DNA from 3 places in the Streptomyces sp. 3214.6 genome. Region 3 is predicted to be linked to each of the others. Evidence: riboswitches for the same ligand, from Rfam matches in the RefSeq annotation. Region 3 holds a riboswitch; each other region holds the start of a gene.
The links. Region 3 has a riboswitch for cobalamin ahead of B5557_RS14890 (ribonucleoside-diphosphate reductase subunit alpha). Riboswitches for the same ligand answer to the same signal wherever they lie in the genome.

Region 1: linked by a shared signal. The riboswitch ahead of B5557_RS09915 (ABC transporter substrate-binding protein) and the one ahead of B5557_RS14890 (ribonucleoside-diphosphate reductase subunit alpha) in region 3 are both predicted to bind cobalamin.
Region 2: linked by a shared signal. The riboswitch ahead of B5557_RS34580 (cobalamin biosynthesis protein) and the one ahead of B5557_RS14890 (ribonucleoside-diphosphate reductase subunit alpha) in region 3 are both predicted to bind cobalamin.

What each region holds. Positions count from the first base shown of each region.
Region 1 is NZ_LT670819.1:2,214,358-2,220,095, reverse strand. It holds gene B5557_RS09925 (ABC transporter ATP-binding protein) at 1-438, opposite strand, end outside; gene B5557_RS09920 (FecCD family ABC transporter permease) at 435-1,487, opposite strand; gene B5557_RS09915 (ABC transporter substrate-binding protein) at 1,484-2,539, opposite strand; cobalamin riboswitch at 2,626-2,778, opposite strand; gene B5557_RS09910 (VOC family protein) at 2,803-3,231, opposite strand; gene B5557_RS09905 (hypothetical protein) at 3,228-3,413, opposite strand; gene B5557_RS09900 (winged helix DNA-binding domain-containing protein) at 3,551-4,660, shown strand; gene B5557_RS09895 (S1 family peptidase) at 4,830-5,621, opposite strand.
Region 2 is NZ_LT670819.1:7,643,263-7,649,000, forward strand. It holds gene cobN (cobaltochelatase subunit CobN) at 1-169, opposite strand, end outside; gene B5557_RS34575 (cobyric acid synthase) at 166-1,698, opposite strand; gene B5557_RS34580 (cobalamin biosynthesis protein) at 1,695-2,648, opposite strand; cobalamin riboswitch at 2,750-2,889, opposite strand; gene B5557_RS34585 (hypothetical protein) at 3,037-3,258, opposite strand; gene B5557_RS34590 (inorganic phosphate transporter) at 3,293-4,543, opposite strand; gene B5557_RS34595 (class II aldolase/adducin family protein) at 4,743-5,456, shown strand; gene B5557_RS34600 (alpha/beta hydrolase) at 5,502-5,738, shown strand, end outside.
Region 3 is NZ_LT670819.1:3,343,297-3,349,034, forward strand. It holds gene B5557_RS14885 (hypothetical protein) at 1-1,624, opposite strand, end outside; partial or broken gene B5557_RS45110 (GNAT family N-acetyltransferase) at 1,804-1,893, shown strand; cobalamin riboswitch at 1,946-2,070, shown strand; gene B5557_RS14890 (ribonucleoside-diphosphate reductase subunit alpha) at 2,195-4,570, shown strand; gene B5557_RS14895 (ribonucleotide-diphosphate reductase subunit beta) at 4,570-5,583, shown strand.

The DNA of each region.
Region 1 (5,738 bases), 1.1 Mb from region 3:
CTTGTCGGCCAGGGCAGTGCGCTCCAGCGCGCGGCGCACGGCCTCCTCGTCCTCGGGCGAGGCAGGGGCCCACGCCCGGCGGTGCGGTATCCGGCCGAGGCGTACGACGTCGAGGACGCTCAACGAGACCTGGGTGTCGGCCTGTTGCTCGACGACGGCGACCCGCCGGGCGACCGTACGGCGCCCCACCCGATCCAGCCGGTGACCGTCGAGGGTGACGACGCCGGAGGCCGGCGCGATCACTCCGGCCAGCAGGCGCAGCAGCGTCGACTTGCCGGAGCCGTTCGGGCCGAGCAGACCGGTGACGGTTGCGGGGCGGGGGGCGATGCTGACGCCGTCCAGGACGAGGGCGTCGCCGGCCGTGCGCGTGATCCGCTCGGCGCGCAGCCCGCTGCCGTCGCCGAGTCCCTCGCCGCCGCCGTCCGCGGTGCTCGTCATCGTGTACTCCTGGTCCGGTACAGCACGAGGACGAACGCCGGGACGCCGATCAGCGAGGTCACCACGCCCACCGGCACCTCCTGCGGGTCCAGGGCGGTGCGGGCGAGCGTGTCCACCCACACCAGGAACACCGCCCCGGCCAGCGCGGTGGCCGGCAGCAGCCGGGTGTGCCCGGGGCCGGTCAACGCGCGGGCGGCGTGCGGGAGGACCAGGCCGACGAAGCCGATCGCCCCCGCCGAGCTGACCAGGGTGGCCGTCAGCAGGGCGGTGGTGCACAGCAGGACCAGCCGGGTGCGTGCCACATGCACGCCCAGGGACGCGGCGGCGTCCTGCCCGAACGCGAACGCGTCCAGTGTCGTGGCGTACCCGGCGCACACCAGAAGCGTCACCACCAGCGCCGCCAGACCCACGCCCACATCGTTCCAGCCGGCCCCGCCGAGCGAGCCGAGCAGCCAGAACAGCACCCCGCGCGTGGTCTCCGCGTCGGCGGCCGTCATCACGATGAACGAGGTGAGCGCGGAGAACAACTGCATGGCGGCCACGCCGGCGAGGACCACCCGGTCCGTGGTGCCGCCGAGGGTGTGACTGAGCAGCAGCACCAGCGCGAACGAGAGCGCCGCGCCCAGGAACGCGCCCCCGGAGACCGACAGGACACCGCCGCCCACGCCGAGTACGACGACCGCGACCGCGCCGGTCGAGGCCCCGGACGACACGCCGAGGACGAAGGGGTCGGCGAGCGGATTGCGCAGCAGGGACTGCATCACCGCGCCGCACACGGCGAGGCCGGCTCCGCACACGGCGGCCAGCAGTGTCCGCGGCAGCCGCAGATTCCACACGATCCCGTCCCGGATCGGCGTCAACTCCGCCTGCCCCCAGCCGAGATGGGCCGCCACCGTCGCCCACACGTCACCGACCGCGATGTCGGCCGGGCCGATGGTGATCGCCACCGCGACCGACCCGCACAGCAGTGCGAGGCCGGCCGTCCACAGCGCCACGCGACGCAGCCCGCGGACCGCGGCCGGGGTTGCCGCCGACAGGACGTCGCTCATCCCCCGAAGCCGTACGCGCGCAGCGCAGCCGCCACCTTCTCCACGCCCTCGACGGTCCGGACCGTCGGGTTCATGGCCTGCCCGGGCAGCAGCACGTACCGCTTCTTCTTCACGGCGGTCATGTTCTTCGTGACCGGGTCGGACTCCAGGAACGCGATCTTCTTCGCGGCGGTCTCGGCCGTCTGCTGCCTGCGGCTCAGATCGCCGATGACGAGGACGTCGGGGTCCCGGTCGGCGACCGTCTCCCAGTTGACCTGAGGCCACTCCTCGTGGGTGTCGTCGAAGGCGTTCCTCGCGCCGAGTTCACGGGTGATGACGCCGGGCGCGCCGCAGCAGCCCGCCAGATACGGGGACCGGGAGTCGGCGAACCAGTACAGGAGGCTGACGTTCTGCGCATGGAGCCCCGAAGTGGCCTTCTCCACACGGGACTTCAGAGCTGCGACCAGTTTCGTGCCGCGCTCCTCGACACCGAAGATCCTGGCCAGGTCGGTGACTTCGCCGTAGACCGCGTCCATGGTCAGCGGCTCGGTGCGCGAGCCGTCGCCGTCGCCGGCGTTGTCCTTGCCGACGCAGTCGGAGGGGGAGAGGTACGTGGGCACGCCCACCTTCGCGAACTGCTCGCGGGTGGCGACGCCGCCCTCACCGAGAGTGGAGGCGAACGACGCGGTGACGAAGTCGGGTTCGGTGTCCAGGACCGACTCGAACGAGGGGGCGTTGTCGGCCAGCCGCTGCACCGTCGCGTTGGCTTTCTCCAGCCCCTTCGCCACCGGGTCGGTCCAGGTGGCGGTGCCCGCCATACGGTCGGCCAGCCCGAGCGAGAGCATGATCTCGGTCGTGCCCTGGTTGAGGGAGACCGCCCGCCGCGGAGGACCGTCCACGTGGACCCGCTGACCGCAGTTGTCGAGCGTGACCGGACGGCCGGCGGAGCCGGCCGACGCCGATCCCGCCGAGTCGGACGAGCCCGACGGGGCGGGGGAGCCGCCGCAGCCGGTCAGCAGCAGGGCGGCTGACAGGAGGAGGACGGCAGGACGGACGGGGCGTGCGAACGGCACGGAACTTCCTTCGGCGTCGAGGGCTCTGGCGCGAAGCCCGGTCGTACGGTGCTCCCCCGGCGGTCTTCCGGCGTCGGGGGCCGCCAGCAGGTCTTCGGACTCGGGGTCACCCGGACGAGGCGCCTTCCCGGACCGCGATCACGCTCCAGTGGCCAGTGCCCCGCCCGTCGCCCTTACCGCTGCGCGTCAGCTCCGGAGTCGCACCGGATTCCCTGACCCGCGCACGTACGGATACGCACATGGGTACGACTGGCCTCGGCAAGCTACCACAGCCCCCCGGCAGCACGTCCTGGACTCGCGACGAGTTCGACCTCGAACCCGTCCTCGTTCTCCAGGTAGGCGGCGCAGTGCTGTCGGCCGCCGGCGTAGGGGTGCCGCTCGGGGAACATCAGGCGCCAGCCGTGCTGCGCGGCCTCGGCAGCCAGCCTCTCGACCACGGCGATGTCGTCGACGTGGAACGCCAGATGGTTCAGCCCCGGGCGGCACCGGTCGTGCTGTTCGGCGGTGAGGGCCGGGGACTGCTCGATGACCAGATAGGTCGCCCCGAGCCGCCAACTGCGCCCACCGCTCCAGCTCTGGAAGAGGGTGTGCCCCAACGCCTCCAGCAGCCAGCCGAACGACGTGACGGCGCGGTCGAGGTCCGGCACCCACAGCTCGATGTGATGCAGCGTGCCCTGCGTCGGCCGACTCACCTCGCGTCGCCGCGTGCCTCGGACATGGAGACCACGGCGCTTCGGCTGCCGTCGCCGGTGACGCCCAACTGCTGGGCGGGGGAGGGGCCGGCGGGCTGGGCGACGGCGGTGGTCACCTCGGCGGCGAGCAGCACGGCGACCCCGAGTGCCATGGTGAGGTGCTTTCGCGGATTGGACGTCATGAGCGCACGATAGTTTCGCCGCCGACGAGGGCACGATCCGGCACACCCCAGGACCGGCAGGGGGACATCCCCAGCGCGACCCGGCTCGGGTGCCTTGAGGACAGCAACTGTCCTCATTCCCCGTTAACTTGCCCTGCATGACGAAGACGACGTCCCCGGCGGCCCCCGTGCTCGGCGCCCGCGCCCTCAACCGCGCCACCCTCGACCGACAGCTGTTGCTGCGTCCCTCGTCGCTGTCGGCCGGGGCCGCCATCGAACACCTGCTCGGACTTCAGGCGCAGAACGTCAAGCCGCCGTACTACGCGCTCGCGGCCCGCCTCGACGGCTTCGTCCCGGAGAAGCTGTCGACGCCGATGGCCGGCCGCGAGGTCGTCCGCATCGTCAGCATGCGCTCCACCATCCACGCCCACACCGCCGATGACTGTCTGACCCTGCGGCCGTTCGTCCAGCCTGCCCGCGACCGTGAGCTGACGTACTTCCGCAAGGGCCTGGCCGGCGTCGACCTCGACCGGCTCGCCGTCCTCGCCCGCGACCTCGTCGAGACCGAACCGCGCACCATGAAGCAACTGCGCGAAGCCCTCTCCGTGGAGTGGCCGGACGCCGACCCCCAGTCCCTCGCCGTCGCCGCCCGGTGCCGGCTGCCCCTCGTCCAGGTCACCCCGCGCGGGCTGTGGGACAGGAGCGGGCAGGTCGCGCTGACCACCGCCGAACACTGGCTCGGCCGGCTCGCCGCACCGACCCCCACGCCGGACGCCGTCGTCCTGCGCTACCTGGCCGCCTTCGGCCCGGCCTCCGTCAAGGACATGCAGACCTGGGCCGGTCTGACCCGACTGCGAGAGCCCTTCGAACGCCTCCGCCCCCACCTGCTCACCTTCCGCGACGAGCACGGCGTGGAACTCTTCGACCTCCCCGACGCCCCCCGCCCGGACCCCCAGGTCCCGGCCCCGCCGCGCTTCCTCCCCGAGTTCGACAACCTCCTCCTCTCCCACGCCGACCGCACCCGAGTCGTCCCGCCCGAGTACTGGGGCCGCAGCTGGCAGGGCAACCAGGCCTACTGCACGCTCCTCGTCGACGGCTTCCTGGCGGGCCTGTGGAAACTGGAGCAGGACGCGCTCGTCATCGAGCCCTTCGGCCGGCTCACCAAGACCCAGCGGGACGAGGTGACAGAAGAGGGCGAGCGGATGCTGTCCGCGATGCACCCGGGCGGGCCGCACGACATCCGGTTCGCCACCGTCGTACGCCCCTGACGCGAAGGGGGACGTCCCGGTCGGGGACGACCCCGAACAGGCCGAAGCCCCCACCGGTGAGAGGTGAGGGCTTGGATAGGGGGCGCTGCGGGCCGCTCGTGGAGGCTCGCAGCGCCCCCCGGTCTTTCCCTGAGGAGTACTCAGGAGGTTCTTGGGGGCAACCCGGTGACTACGAGTTGACCTGCGCCGTCACCAGGCTGGAGAAGGTGGTCAGCCGGGTGTACACACCCGGGTAACCGGCCTCCGCGCAGCCCTCGCCCCAAGAAGTGATCCCTGCCAGGACGCCCCCGATGAGCAGGGGACCGCCGCTGTCGCCCTGGCAGGTGTCTGTGCCGCCGGAGGTGTATCCGGCGCAAACCATGTCGGACTTGACGTAGTCCGAACCGTAGGAGCTCGCACAGCTGGTGTCGGACACGATCGGGACGGTCGCGGTCCGCAGCTGGTTGGAGGAGCTGCCGTTCTCCGAGGTGGTGCCCCAGCCGATGATGCGGGCCGTGGTGCCGGCCGCGTACACGCCGGTCTGGGACGAGGAGACATACGACGCCGTGGTGTACGGCATCGCCGTCGACAGGGTCAGGACGGCCACGTCGTCGCCGTTGGTGGCGTCCGTGTAGTCCGGGTTGATCCAGATCTTGCTCACCCGGCTGGCAGTGCCGTTCGTGCCGTTGAGGTACGTGCGCCCACCGACGACGCGCACGCTGCTCGTGGTCTCGCCGACCATACAGTGGGCGGCCGTGACCACCTTGGTCGCCGAGACGAGGGTGCCGCCGCAGAACTGGTTCTGCGAGGCGTCCGTGATCTGCATCATGAACGGGTACGTCGTGGTCGTGGTCGTCGTGCCGCCGACGATCGGCTGGGGCGCTGCGACAGCGGTGGGGGCGCTGAGCAGTGCGGTCGCTGCCGCGGCAGCGGTCGCTGCGAGGACGGCGGCGGTCTTCTTGGCGCGGTTGAGCCCGAACATGGAACTCCTCGGTGGAGATGGCCGGTGGGGGGTCGCGCGGGTGTGGGGGTGAGCACGGGGGTCGCGGGACCGACCCCCGTGTGCCCGGGCGAGCGGCACGTCCCTTACGCTAGGACC
Region 2 (5,738 bases), 4.3 Mb from region 3:
TCCCGCCGAGCAGCCGGACGACGGCGAGGTCGGCGCCGTCCAGCAGAGCGGGCAGCTCCCGCGCCACGTCCACGCGGGTCGGGTTGCCGATCCGGTAGTCGGCGCCGGAAGCGGCCCGGGCCGCCAGCAGATCGGTGTCGGCGGTCGACAACAACAACACTGTGCTCATGCGGGCGCTCCCGGTGGAATGAAAGGCAGTCCTTGCGGCGCGCCCGACTCGATGAGCCGCCAGAGCGCGTCGGTGTCCGCGTGCTGTTCGATCAGGTCGCCGAGCCGGTCGAGCTGCTCCTCGCGCAGCCCGGCGAACGAGGTGTCGGCGGCGGGCACGAAACGCCGGCCCGTGGCGGCCGCCACCTCGCGCAGGAACGCCCGCCGGAACCCGTCCGACTCCAGCGAGCCGTGCCAGTGCGTGCCCCAGGTCTGGCCGACCCGGCAGCCGTCGAGGCTGTGTCCTTCGCCATCGGAGATGAACGGCTCACCGCCCGTGACGTCGGCGACCCCGTGATGGATCTCGTACCCCTCGACCGGCTCGCCGAGGGCTTGACCGGCGGGCCGGGTGAGGGTCTTCTCGCGGGCGAACCGCACCCGCACCGGCAGGACGCCGAGCCCGTCGACCTGCCCGCGCCGGCTCTCGACGTCGTCCTCGATGCGCTCGCCGAGGATCTGGAAGCCCCCGCAGATGCCGAGGACGGGCCGCTGCTCGGCGGCCCGCCGCCGCAGGGCGTCGGCGAGGCCGCGCTCGCGCAGCCACTCAAGGGCGCGCACGGTCCCCCGCGTCCCCGGGACGACGACCAGGTCGGCGTCGGCCAGCTCCTCGGGCCGGTCCACGAACCGCACGACGACGCCCGGTTCGGCGGCCAGCGCGTCCACGTCCGTGAAGTTCGACATCAGCGGGATCGCGCAGACGGCGACCCGCAGCACGTCCTGTCCGACGGGCGGGGCGGTGTTCGACTCCCGGATCGTCCCGCGCAGGGAGACCCGGAGCCCGTCCTCCTCGTCGATCCCGAGCCCGTGCCGGAACGGCAGCACGCCGTACGTCCGCCGCCCGGTGAGCCCGTGCAGCATGTCGAGGCCCGGCTCCAGCAGGGAGACGTCCCCGCGGAACTTGTTGACGACAAACCCGGAAACGAGTTTCTGGTCCTCGGGGGAGAGCAGCGCGACGGTCCCGAAGAAGGAGGCGAAGACCCCGCCCCGGTCGATGTCGCCGACGACGAGGACCGGGAGCCCGGCGTTGCGGGCGATCCCCATGTTCACGATGTCGGTCCGCCGAAGATTGATCTCGGCAGGAGAGCCGGCCCCCTCACAGATCACCGCGTCATACGTGCCCCGCAACTCGGCGAGACAGTCGAGAACGGTTCCCAGGAGTTCCTGCTGCCGCCCCCCGTGATAGCCACGCGCGCTGAGCTCCCCGACGGGCTTCCCGAGCAGCACGACCTGACTGCTCTGCTCGCCGCCGGGCTTGAGCAGCACGGGATTCATCAGGGCGGTCGGCTCGACCCGGCACGCCTGCGCCTGCATGGCCTGCGCCCGCCCGATCTCGGCGCCCTCACGCGTCACGAACGAGTTGAGGGACATGTTCTGCGCCTTGAACGGCGCGACCTTGACGCCCTGCCGCACCAGCCACCGGCAGATCCCGGCCGTGACGACGCTCTTGCCGGCGTCGGAGGTGGTGCCCGCGACGAGGAGTCCCCCGCTCATTTCGTCCGCCCCTTCCCTGTCGTGACGATGGCGCGCGCGGCGACGGTGACGCCGAGCGCCAGCAGGCCGACGCGGCGCGAGAGCCGTGCGGCGCGTTCGATGTCGTGGGCGACGACGGGCCGCCCGGCCGCCCCGTTCAGGACCGGCCGGTGCTCGACCCGGCCGCCGTACGACAGCGTCCCGCCCAGCCGCACGCCGAGCGCGCCCGCGAAGGAGGCCTCGACGGGCCCGGCGTTGGGGCTGGGATGCCGGCCGGCGTCCGCCCGCCAGGCCCGCAGCGCGGCCCGCGGATCATCCCCCGCGACGGCGGCCAGTACGGCGGTCAGCCGCGCCCCCGGCCACCCGGCGAGGTCGTCGAGCCGCGCGGAGGCCCACCCGAACCGCCGGTACCGGGCCGACCTGTGCCCGACCATGGCGTCGAGTGTGTTGACGGCCCGGAACCCGAGCAGCCCCGGCACCCCGCCGACGGCCCCCCACACGAGCGCCCCCACGACGGCGTCGGAGGTGTTCTCGGCGACGGACTCCACGACGGCCCGGGCCAACCCGTCCGCGTCCAGCGCCTGCGGATCCCGCCCGCACAGATGCGGCAGCCGTTCCCGGGCGGCCTCGACGTCCCCCGCTTCGAGGGCCCGACCGATGGCGCGGGCCTCCCGGACGAGAGAGGTCCCGCCGACCACCGCCCAGGTGGCGGCGGCGGTGAGGCCGAGAGAAGCGGCCGAAGAGGGACGTACGGCCTTGCGGGCGACGGCTCCCAGGGTCACGGCCCCACCGGCGCAGACGACGGTGTGGACGGCCCCCCAGCCGCGGTGGTCGCGCCAGAGCACCCGCTCCACGGCTGCGGCCGCCCGCCCGAACACGGCGACCGGATGCCCCCGGCGGGGATCGCCGAGGAGCAGGTCACCGAGGAGGCCGGCGGCGGCGCCGTACGCGTGAACGCGATCGGCCTGCACGGGCTCAGCCGGCCGTGGGGTCGGGCAGCGACCTGGTGCTGTGCCTCAACGGCCAAGCGGGCATGGCGATATGTCCTCACTCAGGGTGTCCACGCCCTGGTTCGACGAGACCGGCGGCGAGAGTTCCTGGCTCCCGGGGCTTACTACCCCGGTGACAGTGGCGGGACCGCGCCGGATTCGCACCGGCTTCCTCTTCTGCCGCCGTACATGGCTCGGGCAGTCCACCACGGGCCCGGAAGGGCCGTCAACTTGCTGTTGACCTGCGCGGGGAGAGTGTGCAGAACCCCACATCGGCCTGGTCCCACGGCGCGCGGAGCATGACTCGGCCCTGCCTGCGGCCGCCCGAGAGGGCGACCGCAGGCAGGGCCGGGTGAGAAACCTGTACGGCTCAGGCCACGATCAGGGAGATCCCGTAGGCCACCGCCGCCGCGCACGCCGCGAAGCAGGCGTACGCGCCCGTCACCGCGAGAGTGGCCGACCCGCCCTCTGCCGTGGCGCGTTCCTGGCGGGACAGGCCCATGATGCCCAGGGTGAACAGGGTGACGAGGCCCACGGTGACCGCGAGGCTGACACCGAAGACGGAGCCCAGGGCTGTCCAGTCGATCTTCATGCTGGTTCTCTTCCTTCGTACCGGGTGCGCGGGCTCAGACGGCCGCGGCCGGGGGAGCGGCGGGCTCGGTGGGCGCGATCGCGGTCGCCGGGGACGGGATCGTGGCCGTCAGGTCCTCGGTCACCGTGCCCGTCGGGGGCGGGGTCACCGCCGCGATCGCCGTGGTGATCACGCCCGGGGATTCCTCGGGCTCGTTGACGTTGGACGCGTCGACGACCTCACGTCGCGAGATCTTCCAGATCGCCGCGCTGGAGGCCACCAGGAAGACGGCCACGACCGCCGTGCCCCAGTCGCCGAGGTCCGTGACCGACTCGGCCAGCGCGCCCACCAGCGCCGCCGCCGGCAGCGTCAGGCCCCACGCCACGAACATGCGGGTCGCCGTCGACCAGCGGACCACGCCGCCCTTGCGGCCCAGGCCCGCGCCCATCACCGCGCCGGAGACCGAGTGGGTGGTGGAGAGGGAGAAGCCGAGGTGGGAGGAGGCCAGGATGACCGTGGCCGCGCTGGTCTGGGCGGCGAAGCCCTGCTGCGGCTGAAGGTCGGTCAGGCCCTTGCCCATGGTGCGGATGATGCGCCAGCCGCCGAGGTAGGTGCCGAGCGCGATGGCCAGGCCGGCGGAGAGGATGACCCAGACCGGCGGGTCGGAGTCGGGGGCCACGGCGCCGCCGGCGACCAGGGCGAGGGTGATGATGCCCATCGTCTTCTGCGCGTCGTTGGTGCCGTGGGCGAGGGAGACCAGGCCGGCCGAGGCGATCTGGCCGGCCCGGTAGCCCTTCTCGGCGGCCTTGCCGTCGGCCTTCTTGCCGAGGGTGTAGGAGAGGCGGGTCGCGAGCATCGCGGCGACGCCCGCGACGATGGGCGCCGCGATCGCCGGGATGAGGACCTTGGTGACCAGCGCGTCGCCGTGCACCGCGTCGAAGCCGGCCGAGGCGATGGTGGCGCCGATCAGACCGCCCATGAGGGCGTGGGAGGAGCTGGAGGGCAGGCCCACCAGCCAGGTCAGCAGGTTCCAGAGGATCGCGCCGACCAACGCGGCGAAGATGACCTCGGGACGGATGCCGGTCTCGTCGACGAGACCCTTGGAGATCGTGTTGGCGACCTCCACGGAGAGGAAAGCGCCCACCAGGTTGAGCGCGGCGGACATGGCCACCGCGACCTTGGGCTTGAGTGCACCGGTCGAGATGGTCGTGGCCATCGCGTTGGCGGTGTCATGAAAACCGTTCGTGAAATCAAACGCGAGTGCGGTTACCACCACAATCGCGAGGATCAGCGAGAAGTTTTCCATTTACCCAGGCAATCGTTCGAAGTCATCGGTCGGTTGACCGTAGGAAACCTGAGTGAACGGAAGATGAACTGAGGGGGGCTTCAGGGTGTCCGATGTCGGGGTGACTGTGCGGTCCGTACGGCTGCTCGCCGCCCGCGAGCCGCTCCGGCCGGGTCGCGCAGCCGTTGAAGAGATTCTGGTCACCCGGCAGGATCGGGGCATGGCTGAGCAGCGGCGCGACGGGCGGGGGTCCCGGGACGCGCGGGGCGGCATGTGGAGTGCGGCCCAGGCGCGGGCCTGGGAGGCGCTCGTGACGACGGCCCGCCGCACGGTGAGCGACGGCCTGGTCGTCGGCACCTCCGGCAACGTCTCCGTGCGCGTCGGCGACACCGTGCTGGTCACCCCGTCGGGCGTGCCCTACGACCGGCTCACCCCGGACGACGTCACGGGCGTCGACCTCACCGGCCGGCAGGTGCTCGGCGCCCTGGTCCCGACGAGCGAGCTGCCCATGCACCTCGCCGTCTACCGGGCCACCGACGCCGGTGCGGTCGTCCACACCCACGCCGTGCACGCCACGGCCGTCTCCACCCTCGTCGGCGAGCTTCCCCTCGTCCACTACATGGCGGGCGCGCTCGGCGGCGCCGTCCGGGTCGCCCCCTATGCGACCTACGGCACCGAGGCGTTGGCCGCCAACATGCTCGCGGCCCTCGCCGACCGCACCGGCTGCCTCCTGCAGAACCACGGCACCCTCACCTACGGCAGCACCCTCGACCAGGCCTACGACCGCACGGCCCAGCTGGAGTGGATGTGCCGGCTGTGGCTGACGGCCTCGTCGCTGCCCGGCCGCAGTCCCACCCTCCTGACGGAGGAACAGGTCGCGGAGGCGGGGGAGCGGCTGCGGGCGTACGGGCAGCGGCCTCCGTCCCGTCGGTGATGAGCTCCACTGGCCGGTCGCGACGATGGCCAGGACACTGGACGGGTGCGCACTGTCAAAGCGACGGCCGCCGCCGTCACCGCAGCCCTGGCCGCCGGCGCCGCCAGTGTCGCCGTCGGCCGGTTCGCCAGCGACGCCGCGCTGAAGGCGCCGCCCGGCCGGCCCCTGCCCACCGAACCCCGGCTCACGGTGCACCGCACGGCCGCCGGCCAGATCACCCTCACCCGCGACCTGGCCGCCCTGCGCCCCGGCACCCACGGCCTCTCCGGCAACGGCTCCCAC
Region 3 (5,738 bases):
TGTGCGGGAAACGGACCCTCTTCTCGAGCCCCTCCACCAGGTTGAGCTTGTTCGCGTTGCCCGCGAAGTGGGCGAGCACGGCCTGGGCCTGGTCGGTGCTGCCCTCGCTCAGGCGCCTGCTCGCCTCGGGGCTGAGGCTCCCGCAGAGCGAGTCCCAGATCTTTTCCCGATGCCACTCGGAGAAGGTGCCGGCGCGCTTGCCGTACCGGTTCCCGCGCCGTGCGCCGTTCCACAGGCGCTGCGCCCGGGGCAGCGCGCGTCGGGTGTGACCGGGTTGGCCGTCCTCGTCGAGGAGTTCGGCGAATCCGACCTCCAGTTTGTCCTGGAGCAGCCCGATGCACGCCAGGGCGGAGACCACCTCGACGGTGTCGCGGCGCTCCTGTTCGTTCAGGGCGACGTCCTCGCGCAGCCGCCCCTCGCAGAGGGTCTCGTTCCACCGTTGCAGCAGCCACAGCCGTAGCGTGCTGCGGTCCCGGCTGCGGGTGTTGAGCCGCTTGGGGTCGTCCAGGGCGCCGTGGCAGTGCAGTTCGCGGGCGATCTGGAGGTAGACGGGCGATTCGGTCACCTCGGCCGTCTCCACGATCCAGTCCACGCGGCGCTCGTCCGAATCGGGTACCCGCGCCTGGACGAAACGCAGCGCCGCCTCCTCGCTCAGCGGTTCCAGTTCCACGATCGCGGCGGCGGTGCTCTCCAGCGGAGTGTGCGGCCGGGAGGCGATGACCAGGGGCAGTTTCTCGTCGTTGGCGCGCTCGATGGCCTTGTGGATGATGCTGTCCCGGTTCTGCTGAAGGTTCTCGTCGAGGAGGGCCTCCTCCAGGCCGTCGGCCAGGACGACCGGCTTGTCGTCGGCGAGGAGTTGCTGCCAGACCCGGTCGTTCTTGCCTCGGGCCAGGACTCCGTGCGGCGCCTCCTCGGCGAAGCGCTGCTTGGCCAGGCGTTCGAAGTTCAGGTCTGCCCCGCCGGACGCGTCTCTCAGCCGGATCGGCACGGGCACCGCGTTCTGCCCCGCCAGCAGTTCGCTGAGCCGCACCAGGACGGCGGTCTTCCCCGCGCCCACGCCGCCGACGAGCAGATAGGGCCTGCGTGTGGCGCGTTCGCGGAGTCGTTGGGCGATAACCTCGGCGATCTCCTCGCGGCCCACGATCTCGGCGATGTCGTGCCCGGCGGTGAGCACCAACTTGCGGGGATCCTTGCGCGCCTTGGCGAGGTAGCGGCGTTTGGTCCAGCGGTACCACCAGAACAGGAAGAGCGTGGCGGCGACGGAGGCGGTGAGGACCGGGCCGACGAGGCCCATGACGGCGTCGAGTCCGCCCCTGTGGCGCATGTCCTCGAAGCCGGTCGACTGCCCGGAGGCCACGATGTAAAGGCCCTCCGCGCACCAGGCGACGATGGCCAGCACGGCGATCAGCCAGACGAGCCTGGTCAGGTTCGCGTAGGAGACCCATCGGCGCCATTTCTTGGGGCGGGTGACGCCGCGGCGGGCCTCCAGGCGCATCGCCAGACGGTGCCAGCGGGCGAGGAGGACGCCCCTGACGCGGTGACAGCCGCGTCTCAGATCGAGCGTCGCCATCGGCGCGTTGCGCGGCCGTTGCTTACCGGGCGTGTGACGGACGACCCTGGTCATGGTGTGTTCTCCTCCGAGAGGGATTCTCAGGACGGAGGACCTGCGAGGGTGACGACGCCTACCTCCATGGAATCACTCCCGCCACGCCCCGCAACTCGGCCGCCGCGTCGCGAAAGTCACGAGCCCCGGGCGTGGCGGCGGAGTCACCTTCGTCCCGGGCCCGGGCAACCTCATGACATCTCGGCCCCGTCCGTACACCCGAGCGGGACTGGAACCCCGTCCCGGAGCTGAGCGACTTCACTCTCCTCACCTGTAAGTTGACGCTCTGAAACCACCCCGACACAACATCTGGGGGTGGCGTGACAGGCGAGCACAAGATGTATGCTCGTGCTCGCTGTCGCCGCAGGGGAATCCGGTGCGAATCCGGAACTGTCCCGCAACGGTGTACTTGTGCGTATACGCGTACGAGCGTCAGTCCGAGGACCTGCCGACAGCGTGCCCGGCCCATCAGGTCCGGGTGCCCTGACGTCCGGGCCTCGTGGAGTGGGCCGGTGGACGCGACGCCCCGTGCGCTCGTGTGCTGCCCCCTGCCCTCCGCCAGGCCCACCGCCGAGCGAGGGAGAGCCTCACGTGACCATCGCGCCAGCCGAACCGGCTTCAGTCACCGAGCTGGAGACCGACGGTCCCGGTACCGCGTTGCTGCGTACCCTGACCGAGCTGACCGCCGACCTGCCCGACGCCGACCCCGGCCGGGTCGCCGCCGCGGCCCTGCGCGGCCGGTCCGCCCGGGCCGACGAGGCGGAGCTGCGCGAGCTGGCCACGGAGGCGGCCGCCGGCCTGATCTCCGAGGACCCCGCCTACTCGAAGCTGGCCGCCCGGCTGCTGACCGTCGGCATCGCCGCGGAGGCCGCCTCGCAGGGCGTCACGTCGTTCACCACGTCGGTCGCCGTCGGCCACCGCGAGGGCCTGATCGCGGACCGTACCGCCGAGTTCGTGCGCGTCCACGCGGCCCGCCTCGACGCGCTGGTCGACGCCGACGCCGACGACCGTTTCGGCTACTTCGGCCTGCGCACCCTGCACAGCCGCTACCTGCTCCGGCACCCGATCACCCGCAAGGTCGTCGAGACACCCCAGCATTTCCTGCTGCGCGTCGCCTCCGGCCTTGCCGAGGACACTGTGCCCCATTCAGAAGCGGGCGTCCGCTCCCTGGACGAGGTCGCCGCGCTCTACCGGCTGATGAGCCGGCTCGACTATCTGCCGTCCTCCCCCACCCTCTTCAACTCCGGTACGCGGCACCCCCAGATGTCGTCCTGCTACCTCCTCGACTCCCCGATCGACGAGCTGGACTCCATCTACGACCGCTATCACCAGGTGGCCCGGCTGTCGAAGCACGCCGGCGGCATCGGACTGTCGTACTCCCGCATCCGCAGCCGCGGTTCGCTGATCCGCGGGACCAACGGGCACTCCAACGGCATCGTCCCGTTCCTGAAGACCCTGGACGCCTCCGTCGCCGCCGTGAACCAGGGCGGCCGGCGCAAGGGCGCGGCCGCCGTCTACCTGGAGACCTGGCACTCCGACATCGAGGAGTTCCTCGAACTGCGGGACAACACCGGCGAGGACGCCCGCCGTACGCACAACCTGAACCTCGCGCACTGGATCCCGGACGAGTTCATGCGCCGGGTCAACGCCGACGAGCCGTGGTCGCTGTTCTCCCCCTCCGACGTGCCCGAGCTGGTCGACCTGTGGGGCGAGGAGTTCGACGCCGCCTACCGCAAGGCGGAGGCGGACGGTCTCGCGAAGAAGACCATCCCGGCCCGTGACCTGTACGGCCGCATGATGCGTACCCTCGCGCAGACCGGCAACGGCTGGATGACCTTCAAGGACGCCGCCAACCGCACCGCCAACCAGACGGCCGAGCCGGGTCATGTCGTGCACTCCTCCAACCTGTGCACGGAGATCCTGGAGGTCACGGACGACGGCGAGACGGCCGTGTGCAACCTGGGCTCGGTGAACCTCGGCGCGTTCGTCGACGCCACGGCCGGGGACATCGACTGGGAGCGGCTGGACGAGACCGTCCGCACGGCCGTCACCTTCCTCGACCGGGTCGTCGACATCAACTTCTACCCGACCGAGCAGGCGGGCCGCTCCAACGCCCGCTGGCGGCCGGTCGGCCTCGGCGCGATGGGTCTGCAGGACGTCTTCTTCAAGCTGCGGCTGCCCTTCGACTCGGCCGAGGCGAAGGCGCTGTCCACCCGGATCGCCGAGCGCATCATGCTCGCCGCGTACGAGGCGTCCGCCGATCTCGCCGAGCGCAGCGGCCCGCTGCCCGCCTGGGAGAAGACCCGGACCGCCCGGGGTGTGCTGCACCCCGACCACTACGGCGTCGAGTTCACCTGGCCGGAGCGCTGGGCGGCGCTGCGCGAGCGGATCGCGGCGACCGGCATGCGCAACTCGCTGCTGCTGGCGATCGCGCCCACCGCCACCATCGCCTCCATCGCGGGGGTGTACGAGTGCATCGAGCCGCAGGTGTCCAACCTGTTCAAGCGCGAGACGCTGTCCGGCGAGTTCCTCCAGGTCAACTCGTATCTGGTGAACGACCTCAAGGAGCTCGGCGTCTGGGACGCCCGCACCCGTGAGGCGCTGCGCGACGCCAACGGCTCGGTGCAGGACTTCGCCTGGATCCCGGCGGACGTGCGCGCCCTGTACCGCACGGCGTGGGAGATCCCGCAGCGCGGCCTGATCGACATGGCCGCCGCCCGCACCCCGTACCTGGACCAGGCACAGTCCCTGAACCTGTTCCTGGAGACGCCGACCATCGGCAAGCTCTCCTCGATGTACGCGTACGCATGGAAGTCGGGCCTGAAGACCACGTACTACCTGCGCTCGCGCCCGGCGACCCGCATCGCCCGCGCCGCCCGGGCCACCGTCCCCGTTCAGCAGCCGGCGCCCGAAGACGCCGTCGCCTGCTCCCTGGAAAACCCCGAGTCCTGCGAGGCCTGCCAATAATGACCAGCCGTAACACGAACCTGCTCGACCCGGGCTTCGAGCTGACTCTGCGCCCGATGCGCTACCCGGACTTCTACGAGCGATACCGGGACGCCATCAAGAACACCTGGACCGTGGAGGAGGTCGACCTCCACTCGGACGTTGCGGACCTCGCGAAGCTGTCCGAGGGCGAGCAGCACATGATCGGCCGGCTGGTCGCGTTCTTCGCGACGGGCGACTCGATCGTGGCGAACAACCTGGTGCTGACGCTGTACAAGCACATCAACTCCCCCGAGGCGCGGCTGTATCTGTCGCGGCAGCTGTTCGAGGAGGCCGTGCACGTCCAGTTCTATCTGACGCTCCTGGACACCTACCTCCCCGACCCGGAGGACCGCGCGGCCGCCTTCGACGCGGTGGAGAACATCCCCTCCATCCGCGAGAAGGCCGAGTTCTGCTTCAAGTGGATCAACGAGGTCGAGAAGCTGGACCGCCTGGAGACCCAGGCCGACCGCCGCCGCTTCCTCCTCAACCTGATCTGCTTCGCCGCATGCATCGAGGGCCTCTTCTTCTACGGCGCCTTCGCGTATGTGTACTGGTTCCGCAGCCGGGGTCTGCTGCACGGCCTGGCCACCGGCACCAACTGGGTGTTCCGCGACGAGACGATGCACATGAGCTTCGCCTTCGACGTGGTCGACACGGTCCGCAAGGAGGAGCCGGAGCTCTTCGACGACAGGCTCCAGGAGCAGGTCACCGACATGCTCCGGGAGGCCGTCGAGGCCGAGCTGCAGTTCGCGCGCGACCTGTGCGGTGACGGTCTGCCGGGCATGAACACCGACTCGATGCGGCAGTACCTGGAGTGCGTCGCCGACCAGCGTCTGCAGCGGCTCGGCTTCGCCCCGGTCTACGGCTCCGAGAACCCCTTCTCCTTCATGGAGCTGCAGGGTGTTCAGGAGCTGACCAACTTCTTCGAGCGCCGCCCGTCGGCGTACCAGGTCGCGGTGGAGGGCACCGTCGACCTGGACGAGGACTTCTGAGGCTGCGGCCGAGGGGTCTTCGCGGCCTTCAGCCGCTGGTCGATCCGGCGCTCGTGGAGCAGTCCCACGAGCGCCGGAGCCGTGAGGAGGAGGAAGACGGCCAGGACGGTCAGGTATCCGGTGAGTTCGTTCATGAGGTAATCGTCGTCCTCGCC